One region of the Streptomyces sp. NPDC037203 genome, then DNA from elsewhere that is predicted to be linked to it. Evidence: riboswitches for the same ligand, from Rfam matches in the RefSeq annotation. Region 1 holds a riboswitch; each other region holds the start of a gene.
What was found. A riboswitch is a leader RNA that binds a small molecule or an ion and turns the genes downstream of it on or off. The one in region 1 is predicted to bind cobalamin.

Region 1 (4,258 bases):
ATCCGGCGTTCATCGGGATCCCGTTCTTCTACTGGTACCAGATGGCCTGGGTGCTGATCTCCACCGCCCTCACCATGATCGCGTACAAGCTCTGGCAGCACGACCAGCGCTCCCGCCGTGCCGCGCAGGGGGGTGCCGCGCAGTGAAGACCGGAGTCAACGGCGTCGCGCTCGGCGTCTTCATCTTCTTCTTCCTGGCCGTCACGGTCCTGGGCTTCCTCGCCGCGCGCTGGCGCCGCGCCGAGAACGAGCACACGCTGGACGAATGGGGCCTGGGCGGCCGGTCGTTCGGCACCTGGATCACCTGGTTCCTGCTCGGCGGCGACCTGTACACGGCGTACACCTTCGTGGCCGTACCGGCGGCGGTCTACGCGGCGGGCGCGTCCGGCTTCTTCGCGGTGCCGTACACGATCCTGGTGTACCCGCTGATCTTCACCTTCCTGCCGCGGCTGTGGTCGGTCTCGCACCGCCACGGGTACGTCACCACCTCCGACTTCGTGCGCGGCCGGTTCGGCTCGAAGGGGCTGTCGCTCGCGGTGGCGGTGACCGGCATCCTGGCGACGATGCCGTACATCGCGCTCCAGCTCGTCGGCATCCAGGCGGTGCTGGACGTGATGGGCGTCGGCGGCGGCGACGACACCAACGCGTTCGTGAAGGACCTGCCGCTGCTGATCGCGTTCGCGGTGCTCGCGGCGTACACCTACTCCTCGGGCCTGCGGGCGCCCGCGCTGATCGCCTTCGTCAAGGACGCGCTGATCTACCTCGTGATCCTGGTCGCGATCATCTACATACCGATCAAGCTGGGCGGGTTCGACGACGTCTTCGCCAAGGCGGCCCACGCGTTCAGCCAGGTCAACCCGGCCACCGGCAAGCCGCGCGGGGCGCTCGCGCCGCCGCCCGCCGGGCAGTGGACGTACGCCACGCTGGCGCTCGGTTCCGCGCTCGCGCTGTTCATGTACCCGCACTCGATCACCGCGACGCTCTCCTCCAAGAGCCGCAACGTGATCCGCCGCAACACCACGATCCTGCCGCTGTACTCCCTGATGCTGGGCCTGCTGGCGCTGCTGGGCTTCATGGCGATCGCGGCCGGGGTGAAGGTCACCAACGGGCAGCTGGCGATCCCGCAGCTGTTCGAGGACATGTTCCCGGACTGGTTCACCGGTGTGGCGTTCGCGGCGATCGGCATCGGCGCGCTGGTGCCGGCGGCGATCATGTCGATCGCGGCGGCGAACCTGTTCACCCGCAACATCTACAAGGACTTCATCAAGCCGGACGCCACGCCGAAGCAGGAGGCGCAGGTCTCCAAGTTCGTGTCGCTGCTGGTGAAGGTCGGCGCGCTGGTCTTCGTGCTCGGCATGGACAAGACGGTCGCCATCAACTTCCAGCTGCTCGGCGGCATCTGGATCCTGCAGACCTTCCCGGCCCTGGTCGGCGGCCTGTTCACCCGCTGGTTCCACCGCTGGGCGCTGCTCGCGGGCTGGGCGGTCGGCATGGTCTACGGCACCCTCGCCGCGTACGGTGTCGCCTCCCCCACCCAGAAGCACTTCGGCGGCTCCGCCGACGACATTCCGGGCATCGGCCAGATCGGCTACATCGGCATGACGGCGTTCGTGCTCAACGTCCTCGTCACGGTCGTGCTGACCGTCGTCCTGAAGGCCGTGAAGGCCCCCGAGGGCATCGACGAGACCCGTCCCGAGGACTACACGGCGGACGCGGGCGATCCGGGCGTCCAGGTGGAGCTGCCGCCGGCCACGGCGGGCACCAGCCACTGACCGTCTCCGCACACGACAACCGCCCACGGGCCGCCGGAAAGCACCTGCTCCGGCGGCCCGTTGCCGTGCACACTCGCCTGCATGGACATCCGCATCCGCCCCGCCGACCCGGCCGAGTACGACGAACTCGGCGAGCTCACGGCCGAGGCCTACCTCCTCGACGGCCACCTCGACTTCGGCGAGAGCGACCCGTACCTCCCCGTACTCAAGGACGTGGCCGCGCGAGCCGCCTCCGCCGAGATCCTCGTCGCCGTGCTGGGGGACCGCCTTGCCGGCGGCGTGACCTTCGTCCCCTCGGGCGGCCCCGTCGCCGACATCGCGCGGCCCACGGAGGCCGAGATCCGGGCGCTGGCAGTGCGGCGCGAGGCACGTGGCAGGGGCACCGGCGAAGCCCTCGTGCGCGCCTGTGTCGACCGTGCTCGGGGCACCGCGGGGTGCTCGTCCGTCGTCCTCTCCAGCCAGCGCACCATGCACAGCGCCCACCGGCTCTACGAACGTCTCGGGTTCGTGCGCACGCCCGAGCGGGACTGGAACCCCGCCCCGGAGCTGGACGACGTCACCCTCATCACCTACAAGTTGACGCTCTGACACCAGGGCGACACAACATCTGGGGGTGACACGGCAGCCCGGCACTAGATGTATGCTCATGGTCGCTGTCGTCGCAGGGGAATCCGGTGCGAATCCGGAACTGTCCCGCAACGGTGTACTTGTGCGTATCCGCGCACAGGAGTCAGTCCGAGGACCTGCCGGCAGCGCACCCGGCCCACCGGACCGGGTGCTCTGAGACGTCCGGGCCTCGTGGAGTGGGCCGGTGGACGCGACGCCGTGTGCGCTCGTGGCTGCCCCCTGCCCTCCGCCAGGCCCCGTGCCGAGCGAGGGAGAGCCCCACGTGACCATCGCGCCAGCCGAACCGGCTTCAGCCAAGGGCCTGGAGAACGACGGTCCCGGTGCCGCACTGCTGCGGACCCTGACCGAGCTGACCGGGGACCTCCCCGACGCCGACCCCGGCCGGGTCGCGGCCGCCGCGCTGCGCGGCCGCTCGGCCCACGCCGACGAGGCGGAGCTGCGCGAGCTCGCGACCGAGGCCGCGGCCGGCCTGATCTCCGAGGACCCGGCGTACTCGCGGCTCGCCGCCCGGCTGCTGACCCTCTCCATCCGCGCCGAGGCCGCCTCGCAGGGCGTGACGTCCTTCACCGAGTCGGTCGCCGTCGGGCACCGCGAGGGGCTCATCGCCGACCGGACCGCCGAGTTCGTGCGCGTGCACGCCGCCCGGCTGGACCAGCTCGTCGACCGGGCCGCCGACGACCGCTTCGGCTACTTCGGCCTGCGCACCCTGCACAGCCGCTACCTGCTGCGCCACCCGATCACCCGCCAGGTCATCGAGACACCCCAGCACTTCATGCTGCGCGTCGCCGCCGGCCTCGCCGAGGACGACTCGGCGCGCTCCGTGGACGAGGTGGCCGCGCTGTACCGGCTGATGAGCCGGCTCGACTACCTGCCCTCCTCCCCCACGCTGTTCAACTCCGGCACCCGGCACCCCCAGATGTCGTCCTGCTACCTCCTCGACTCCCCGCTGGACGAGCTGGACTCCATCTACGACCGCTACCACCAGGTCGCCCGGCTCTCCAAGCACGCGGGCGGCATCGGTCTGTCGTACTCCCGTATCCGCGCCCGCGGTTCGCTGATCCGCGGCACCAACGGGCACTCCAACGGCATCGTGCCGTTCCTGAAGACCCTGGACGCCTCGGTGGCCGCGGTGAACCAGGGCGGCCGGCGCAAGGGCGCGGCGGCGGTGTACCTGGAGACCTGGCACTCCGACATCGAGGAGTTCCTGGAGCTGCGGGACAACACCGGTGAGGACGCGCGCCGTACGCACAACCTGAACCTGGCGCACTGGGTGCCGGACGAGTTCATGCGCCGGGTCAACGCCGACGAGCAGTGGTCGCTGTTCTCCCCGGCGGACGTACCCGAGCTGGTGGACCTGTACGGCGCGGAGTTCGACGCCGCCTACCGCGCGGCGGAGCGCAAGGGCCTGGCGAGGAAGACCATGCCGGCCCGTGAGCTGTACGGCCGCATGATGCGCACCCTCGCGCAGACCGGCCAGGGCTGGATGACGTTCAAGGACGCCGCCAACCGCACCGCAAACCAGACCGCCGAGCCGGGCCAGGTCATCCACTCCTCCAACCTCTGCACGGAGATCCTGGAGGTCACCAACGACGGCGAGACGGCCGTCTGCAACCTGGGCTCCGTCAACCTCGGCGCGTTCGTGGCCGACGGTGACATCGACTGGGAGCGGCTCGACGAGACCGTCCGCACGGCCGTCACCTTCCTCGACCGCGTGGTGGACATCAACTTCTACCCGACCGAGCAGGCGGGCCGCTCCAACGCCAGGTGGCGCCCGGTGGGCCTCGGCGCGATGGGCCTCCAGGACGTCTTCTTCAAGCTGCGGCTGCCCTTCGACTCGCCCGAGGCGAAGGCGCTGTCCAC
Region 2 (4,258 bases), on a different contig from region 1:
CTCGCGCACCCCGACCTCGTCGTAGCCCCGCTCGGAGAACAGGCGCAGTGCCGCGTCCGCGAGGGCCTGGCGGGTGGCTGCCTTCTTGCGCTCTCGGCGCCCCATCTCGGTCACGCCGACACTCTACCCCGTTCGTGGACTCGATTAGAAAGTTGACCTGTTACGCTTTTTTAGCGGTTGCACCCAGGAGGGTGCTGTCGCGACGCGTTCGCGACCCGCGCCACCCGAGGAAGAGGTCCCGATGACGAACAGCACACCCCGGATCTGCGTGATCGGCGGCGGGCCCGCCGGACTGACCTGTGCCCGCGTCCTGCAAGGGCACGGCATCGAGGTCACCGTGTACGACGCCGACTGCGCCGTGGACTCCCGCGACACCGGCGGCACGCTCGACCTGCACGCCGACTCCGGACAGATCGCCCTCGAGGACGCCGGGCTGCTGGACACCTTCATGGCGGAGGCCCGGCCGGAGGGGCAGGCCAGTACCCGCCGCGACCACCACGGCACGGTGCTGGCGGAGTTCACCCCCCGGCCCGGCGACGTGGCCGCGCCGGAGATCGACCGCGGCCGGCTGCGCCGCATGATCCACGACCACCTGCGGCCCGGCACCGTCCGCTGGGGCCACCGGCTCGTCGGCGTGACCCCGCTCGGCGACGGCCGCCACCGCATGGAGTTCGCGGACGGCACCGGCGCGGAGGCCGACCTGGTGATCGGCGCCGACGGGGCGTGGTCCAAGGTCCGTCCCCTCGTCAGCGACGCCACCCCGCGGCACCTCGGAGTCTGCTTCCTGGACGCCCGGTACGACGAGGTCGACTCGCGCCACCCCGAGGTCGCCGAGATCGTCGGCGCCGGCCACATGTTCGCCAACGACAACGACGGCCGCGCGGTGATCCTCCAGCGCAACGGCGACGGCGTGGTCCGCGGTTACATCGCGTTCCGGGCCGCACCGGACTGGCATGTCGGAGCGGGCGTGGACCTCACCGACCGGGAGAGCGTCCGCGCCCATCTCGTACGGGAGTTCGGGCATTGGTCGCAGGCCATGCGCGCGCTGATCGTCCGCAATGACGGCGACTACGTGCCGCGGGCCTTCTGGGCGCTGCCCGCGCCGCTCACCTGGGAACACGTCCCCGGCGTCACCCTGATCGGCGACGCGGCCCACCTGATGGCGCCCTTCGGCGGCCACGGCGCCAATCTCGCGATGCTGGACGGCGCGGAACTCGCGCACGCCGTCAGCCGCGCGGTCGGCCCCGACCCGGCCGCCACCCTGGACGAGGCCGTCGCCCGCCACGAGTCGGGCATGTTCGCCCGCTCCGGAGATCTGGCCGTGGACTCGAACGAGGCCCTGGTCCAGTTCTTCGCCACCACCGACGAGCCGGACCTGCCGCCGGACCCCGAGCTGGAACACCGGGACTACCTCGCCCGCGCGGAGTCCTACCGGCGTGAACGCGCTCGGCGGGCGGCCGAGCACACCGGCGCCTGAACGCCCGTCCGGCACTCCCGCGCGCGATGAAGGTTGGGCAAAATGTCCGCCTTCGCCGCACCGTCAGGGCGTGCCGGAAGACGGTGTCGATCCAGCGCGAAGATGTGATCTTGGATACCTGAACGACCGTACGGCTGGGCGGCAGTGGGTGGTCGGTCCTACGGTGGGCGGGCCGTGGTGTTCGGGAAGACCGGTGACAACCCTTCGCGGGGTTCAGACCGGAGCGGCCCTCGCCACTGTGATCGGGGAGTATCCGTCCCAGTTGTGCATGGTCACTGTCCGCCGCCCGGCGGACGGGAAGGCCGGGACGGACACGCACACACCCGTAAGCCAGGAGACCGGCCACGGCACTTCACGAAGAGATCCACGAGGTGCTGGAGCGTGACCGTATGACCCTGCCCACAGAGTCGACCCGTTTTCGTTGGCGGCGCGAGGACACCGTCCGTACCGCCGGACTGCTGACGGTGATCGCCGCCCTGCACGTCGTCGCGTTCGGCATCCTGTTCCTGCTGGTCGTACCGGGGCACTACGAGGTCGGATCCAAGGCGTTCGGGATCGGTCTCGGGGTGACCGCGTACACGCTGGGCATGCGGCACGCCTTCGACGCCGATCACATCGCCGCGATCGACAACACCACCCGCAAGCTGATGGCCGACGGCAAGCGGCCGGTGTCGGTCGGCTTCTGGTTCGCGCTCGGCCACTCCAGCGTGGTGGTCGTCCTGGCGGCCCTGGTCGCGGGAGGCGCACAGCTCGCCGGCACCCTGCTCGACGACGACTCCCGCACCCACCAGACCCTCGGTGTCGTCGGCACCACCGTCTCCGGGACCTTCCTCTACCTCATCGCGGCGCTCAACCTCGTGGCGCTCGCCGGCATCCTGCGGGTCTTCCGCGCGATGCGAGCGGGCACGTACGACGAGGCCGCCCTCGAACAGCACCTGGATTCGCGGGGGTTCATGAACCGCTTCCTGGGCCGCGTCACCAAGTCGATCACCCGGCCCGGTCAGATGTTCCCGCTGGGCTTCCTGTTCGGTCTCGGCTTCGACACCGCGACCGAGGTCACCCTGATGGTGATGGCGGGCAGCGGTGCCGCGGCCGGGCTTCCGTGGTACGCGATCCTGTGCCTGCCGCTGCTGTTCGCGGCGGGGATGAGCCTGTTCGACACGCTCGACGGCACCTTCATGAACTTCGCCTACCAGTGGGCGTTCTCCAACCCGGTGCGCAAGGTGTTCTACAACCTCACCATCACCGGCCTGTCCATCGCCGTCGCCTTCCTGATCGGCACCATCGAACTGGTCGGGGTGCTGCACCAGAAGCTCGATCTGAGCGACGCGGTGACCGGCTGGATCGCCGGGCTGGACCTGGACAACGTGGGGTACGTCATCGTCGGCCTGTTCGTGGTCGTGTGGGCGGCGGCGCTGGCGTACTGGCGGCTGGCCAGGGTGGAGCAGAGGTGGGCCGCCCGGCTCGGCGATGGTGGCTGACCACCGTCGGGGTGGGAGCCTCAGCCGCCGCGGACCCCGGTGCCGCCGTTGACGGTGCGCAGAGCCAGCCGGTACCGGCGGCCGGAATGCCCGCGGGGGAGCGGCCGTTACTGAGGGGCGCCCGCCAGTAGGGTCACCCCCACCGACCCGTTGCGGGTCACGCCGTCGAGCGTGCCGGGCGAGTTCGCGCACCGCAGGCCGACATCGCCGTCGACCGTCCCGGCGGCCACGCCACGCGCCGCCAGGCCGACCGCGCGGACGGACCCGCCACGGGCCACCAGGCGCTGGCGGGCCCCCTCCGTGCTCGAGTCCTGCACGGTGTCATCACCGTTGACGGTGCTCAGGCCCAACTCCCCCCTCACACCGGTCACATCGGTCCCCGCTTCGTGGGCCCGCACGGTGAGCTGACGCCGGTGGGCACGTGGACGAGCGGCATCCCGCTGCAGCCGTCCCCGGCCAGGTTGTCGCCCTGAGCGGTGATGACGAGAAGCGGCAGCAGCGTGCACCCGGCCCACGTGGGACGGCCGGTGCGACGGGACGTGCGCCCGGAACCCGGACGGTTCGGTCGGCTCCATGAAGACGTCATGGGATGCGGGGCACCCGCCAGGACCGGGTGCCGCGCACATGGGGCCGACCGTGCCGCCGGGCCCGCTGCCCCGCGCCGGCCCGCTGATCCCGCCGGGACGACCTTGGGCACCTGCACGGGGACCCGCCGCACGAAGACCACCCGCTCACACAAAAGAGGCGGCCCCCGCGGGGGCCGCCTCCTGCACGCGCGGTCAGCGCGAGCGTCCCGTCAGCACGCGGTAGAGCAGCAGTACGATCACGGAACCCACGATCGCGGCGATCCAGGTCGAGAGGCTGAAGAAGCCGTTGATCGAGTGGACGCCGAAGATCACCTTGCCCAGCCAGCCGCCGAGCAGCCCGCCCACGATGCCGATCAGCATCGTCACCAGGCAGCCGCCCGGGTCCTTGCCGGGGGTCAGTGCCTTCGCGATGGCGCCCGCGATGAGGCCGATCAGGATCCAGGCGATGATGCCCACGAGGTTCGTTCCTTCCGTTGCGCTGCGGCGCCCCAGGGCCGGGGCTCCCACGTACTCCCGCATATCCCGCATGGCCCGGCCTATGCAGGGCCGTTTCAGCGCCGGGTGCGGGGAGACTCCTCACACTGCCCCCACAAGCGCGGACGCCCCGGAGAGTGGTTCCCATGCGACCTGCACCCGGATGCCGGCCAAAACCCCCGCACGAGCACGTCACGTGCCGTACGCGGGGAGCCCGCGGCGGCGCAGACCACGTGTGC
Region 3 (4,258 bases), on a different contig from region 1:
CGGACAGTGGCGGCGGCTCAAGGACGGCGAGGTCGCCGTCGACACCGCGGTGGACGAGGTGCTGCGCTGGGCGTCCCCGACCCTGCACTTCGGCCGCACCGTGGTCCGCGAGACCGAGGTGCACGGGGTCCGGCTGCGGCCCGGCGAGATCGTCACGCTCTGGCACGCCTCCGGCAACCGGGACGAGCGGGTCTTCGACCGTCCCGGCGAGTTCGACCTCGGCCGCACCCCGAACAAGCACCTGGCCTTCGGCTACGGCCCGCACTTCTGCCTCGGCTCCTACCTGGCCAGGGTGGAGATTGCCGAACTGCTTCTGGCACTACGGGACTTCACCAGCGGCTTCGAGCAGACCGGCGAGGCGCTGCGCATCCGGTCGAACTTCCTGACCGGGTTCTCCACGCTGCCGGTGCGGTTTCGGCCCGACCCCCGCTCGATGAAGGAGGCGGCAACGAAGTGAACATCTACCTTTCGGGACAGGGGGCGTTCGCGGTGCAGGTCGCGGACGCCCTGGAGGAGGAAGGGCACCGGATCGCGGGCGTGGCCGCCCCCCGGCTGCGCAAGGGGCACAGCGACGAGGCGAGCGCGCTGTCCTGGGACCGGCTGCGGGCGTGGGCGTATCCGAGGGGCGTGCCCTGGACGGATTCGGCCGAGCTGCGCGCGCGGCATGTCCCGGACGGGGTGGACCTGATCGTCGCCGCGCACTCGCACGCCTTCATCGGCCGCCAGACGCGTGCCCGTGCCGCCGTCGCGGCCATCGGCTACCACCCCAGTCTGCTGCCGCTGCACCGCGGGCGGGACGCGATCCGGTGGACGATCCGCGACGGCGACAAGGTGACGGGCGGCAGCGTCTACCACCTCACCGAGCGCACCGACGGGGGCCCGATCGCCGCGCAGGAGCACCTGTTCGTGCCGCCGGGCTCGACCGCGGAGTCCCTGTGGCGCGAGCATCTCGCCCCGCTCGGCGTGCGGTTGCTGGTGCGAGTGGTCACCGATCTCGCCAAGGGCCGCCGCATCGAGGTCCCCCAGGACGAGAAGCTGGCGACCTGGGAGCCCGCGATGGGCGCGCCGCCGCTGTTCAAGCCCGAACTGATCGCGCTGCCGGGCTCGGAGACCGTCGACGGCAGCAGGTGGGCGCTCCACGCGCAGTGATCGGCGGACCGCCGCCCGCGTTGCCGACCGGTGACGATCCGGTCGCGGGCTGCCCGAGCGGGGGCCGGGGAGGAGACGGCGGCGACGAGGCGCGCGCCGGGGTCGAAGCGTCGGCCGGGAGCGGGCGAGGCCGGGGGCCGAGGACCGGACGAAGCCAACGGCCAGGAACCGGACGAAGCCAACGGCCGAGGACCCGGCGAAACCGGCGGCCAGGGCCCGGAACTGCGCGCTCGCCTTGGCCGTCGACACGTACGGCGACCGGCGGTGTTTCTGCGCGGTGCGCACGCGGACGGTTCGGGCGGCCGCGGGAAGTCAAGGGCGGGAAGCGCGTGTGCGGCGCTTCCCGCCTCGCCGTACACCGGCACCTCGGCCGCGATCCCCCGGCGTGTGCCGCCGCACCGCGGGGCACAGAGCCCGGCGGACGAGAGCCGACCCGGCCTCGAATCTGTCTCGAATCGGCATCCGGATGCCGGACGTGATCCACCACGCGCGCTCTGCGCCCCGTAGGGTGGCCGGTGCAGCTGGTTCGCCCCGTCCGCCAGGCGGGAGCGTCGCAAGAGGGAACCCGGTGGGAATCCGGGACTGCCCCGCAGCGGTGAGCGGGAACGACCGCCGTCATACGCACTGGACCCGGTGAACAGGGTCTGGGAAGCGACGGCCAGTAGGTGTCCTCGTGTCCTGAGGACGTGCCCGCGAGTCCGAAGACCTGCCATCTGCCCGTGCGCGGGACGTCCCGTGCGCGGACATCCCGGTGACCTCGAGGGCGGGTCGGCGAACATGACCGAGCGGACGGCCGCGCTGCCGTGCCGTACGGTCCGTCACCCCTTCGCGCTCTCGTCCCGCCGTCGGGATCTCAGGGATTCATCTCGCGAAGGAGATCTCCGTGACCACCGAGTCCGCGACCGCGGCAGCACGGGCCACCGTGTACGGCTACCCCCGCCAGGGGGCCGGCCGGGAACTGAAGAAGGCGATCGAAGGCTACTGGAAGGGCCGCGTCACCGCCGCCGAACTGCGCTCCACCGCAACCGGGTTGCGGGCCACCGCCTGGCGCCGGCTCGCCGCGGCCGGCCTGCACGAGGTGCCGACCGGCGACTTCTCGTACTACGACCACGTCCTGGACACCACCGTCATGGTCGGCGCGATCCCCGACCGGCACCGGGCGGCCGTCGCCGCCGACCCGCTGGACGGATACTTCGCGATGGCGCGCGGCACCCAGGAGGTGGCGCCGCTGGAGATGACCAAGTGGTTCGACACCAACTACCACTATCTGGTGCCCGAGTTGGGTCCGGACACGGTCTTCGCGGCCGACTCCGGCAAGCAGGTCGCCGAGCTGACCGAGGCCCTCGCCCTCGGGGCGGCGGCCCGTCCCGTCCTGGTGGGCCCGGTGACCTATCTGCTGCTGGCCAAGCCCGCGCCCGGCGTCCCCGCGGACTTCGAGCCGCTGACCCTGCTGGACCGGCTGCTGCCGGTGTACGCCGAGGTCCTCGCCGACCTGCGCGCGGCCGGCGCCGACTGGGTGCAGCTCGACGAGCCCGCCCTCGTACAGGACCGCACCCCGGCGGAGCTGAACGCCGCCGAGCGCGCCTACCGCGACCTCGGCGCCCTCACCGACCGGCCGAAGCTGCTGGTCGCGTCCTACTTCGACCGGCTCGGCGAGGCCCTTCCGGTGCTCGCGAAGGCGCCGGTGGAGGGCCTGGCCCTGGACTTCACCGGGGCCGCCGCGCGGAACCTGGACGCGCTGGCCGCCGTCGGCGGGCTGCCCGGCAAACGCCTGGTCGCGGGCGTCGTCGACGGCCGCAACATCTGGGTCGCCGACCTGGAGAAAGCCCTGGCCACCCTCGGCACCCTGCTCGGGCTCGCCGACCGGGTGGACGTCGCGGCCTCCTGCTCCCTGCTGCACGTCCCCCTCGACGCGACCGCCGAGCACGACATCGACCCGCAGATCCGGCGCTGGCTCGCCTTCGCCGAGCAGAAGACGGCGGAGCTCACGACCCTCGCCAAGGGGCTCACGCTCGGCACCGGCGCCATCGCCGCCGAGCTGTCCGCCAACCGGGCCGACCTCGCCGCACGGGCCTCCTCCCGCCTCACCCACGACCCGGCCGTGCGCGCCCGCGCGGCCGCCGTCACCGGGGCCGACGCCCGCCGCTCGCAGCCCTACGCCGAGCGCACCGCCGCCCAGCGGGCCCGGCTCGGGCTGCCCCTGCTGCCCACGACGACGATCGGATCGTTCCCGCAGACCGGTGAACTGCGCGCCGCCCGAGCCGACTTGAGGGCCGGGCGGATCGACACCGCCGGGTACGAGGAGCGCATCCGCGCCGAGATCCGCGAGGTGATCGGCTTCCAGGAGAAGGCGGGACTGGACGTCCTGGTGCACGGCGAGGCCGAGCGCAACGACATGGTGCAGTACTTCGCCGAACAGCTCACCGGCTACGTCGCCACCCGGCACGGCTGGGTCCAGTCGTACGGCACCAGGTACGTCCGGCCGCCGATCCTGGCCGGCGACATCTCGCGCCCCGAGCCGATGACGGTGCGCTGGACGTCGTACGCCCAGTCGCTCACCGACCGCCCGGTCAAGGGGATGCTCACCGGTCCGGTCACCATGCTCGCCTGGTCCTTCGTCCGCGACGACCAGCCCCTCGCCGACACCGCGCGGCAGGTGGCACTCGCCCTGCGGGACGAGGTGAACGACCTGGAGCGGGCGGGGACTTCGGTCATCCAGGTGGACGAGCCCGCGCTGCGCGAGACGCTGCCGCTGCGCGCCGCCGACCGGCCCGGATACCTGGACTGGGCGACCGAGGCGTTCCGGCTGAGCACCTGCGGGGTGCGCCCGGACACCCAGATCCACACCCACATGTGCTACGCGGAGTTCGGCGACATCGTGGGGGCCATCGACGATCTCGACGCCGATGTGATCAGCCTGGAGGCGGCCCGCTCCCGTATGCAGGTCGCCCGCGAGCTGGCCGCCCACGGCTATCCGCGCGAGGCCGGTCCCGGCGTCCACGACATCCACTCCCCGCGCGTCCCGAGCGCCGGGGAGGCAGCCGCCCTGCTGCGCACGGGGCTCAGGGCCATCCCGGCGGAGCGGCTGTGGGTCAACCCCGACTGCGGC

Region 2: another riboswitch for cobalamin. It lies ahead of nicT (Nickel transporter NicT); the one in region 1 lies ahead of ACZ7EC_RS22020 (ribonucleoside-diphosphate reductase subunit alpha).
Region 3: another riboswitch for cobalamin. It lies ahead of metE (5-methyltetrahydropteroyltriglutamate--homocysteine S-methyltransferase); the one in region 1 lies ahead of ACZ7EC_RS22020 (ribonucleoside-diphosphate reductase subunit alpha).

What each region holds. Positions count from the first base shown of each region.
Region 1 covers NZ_JBVJUC010000008.1:69,868-74,125, reverse strand. Annotated here, with positions in the region: gene ACZ7EC_RS22035 (DUF3311 domain-containing protein) at 1-146, shown strand, start outside; gene mctP (monocarboxylate uptake permease MctP) at 143-1,771, shown strand; gene ACZ7EC_RS22025 (GNAT family N-acetyltransferase) at 1,853-2,359, shown strand; cobalamin riboswitch at 2,402-2,536, shown strand; gene ACZ7EC_RS22020 (ribonucleoside-diphosphate reductase subunit alpha) at 2,661-4,258, shown strand, end outside.
Region 2 covers NZ_JBVJUC010000001.1:196,004-200,261, reverse strand. Annotated here, with positions in the region: gene ACZ7EC_RS00935 (TetR/AcrR family transcriptional regulator) at 1-105, opposite strand, end outside; gene ACZ7EC_RS00930 (FAD-dependent oxidoreductase) at 242-1,477, shown strand; cobalamin riboswitch at 1,636-1,838, shown strand; gene nicT (Nickel transporter NicT) at 1,867-2,958, shown strand; gene ACZ7EC_RS00920 (hypothetical protein) at 3,066-3,275, opposite strand; gene ACZ7EC_RS00915 (GlsB/YeaQ/YmgE family stress response membrane protein) at 3,738-4,001, opposite strand.
Region 3 covers NZ_JBVJUC010000001.1:782,343-786,600, forward strand. Annotated here, with positions in the region: gene ACZ7EC_RS03265 (cytochrome P450) at 1-457, shown strand, start outside; gene ACZ7EC_RS03270 (formyltransferase family protein) at 454-1,149, shown strand; cobalamin riboswitch at 1,668-1,865, shown strand; gene metE (5-methyltetrahydropteroyltriglutamate--homocysteine S-methyltransferase) at 2,033-4,258, shown strand, end outside.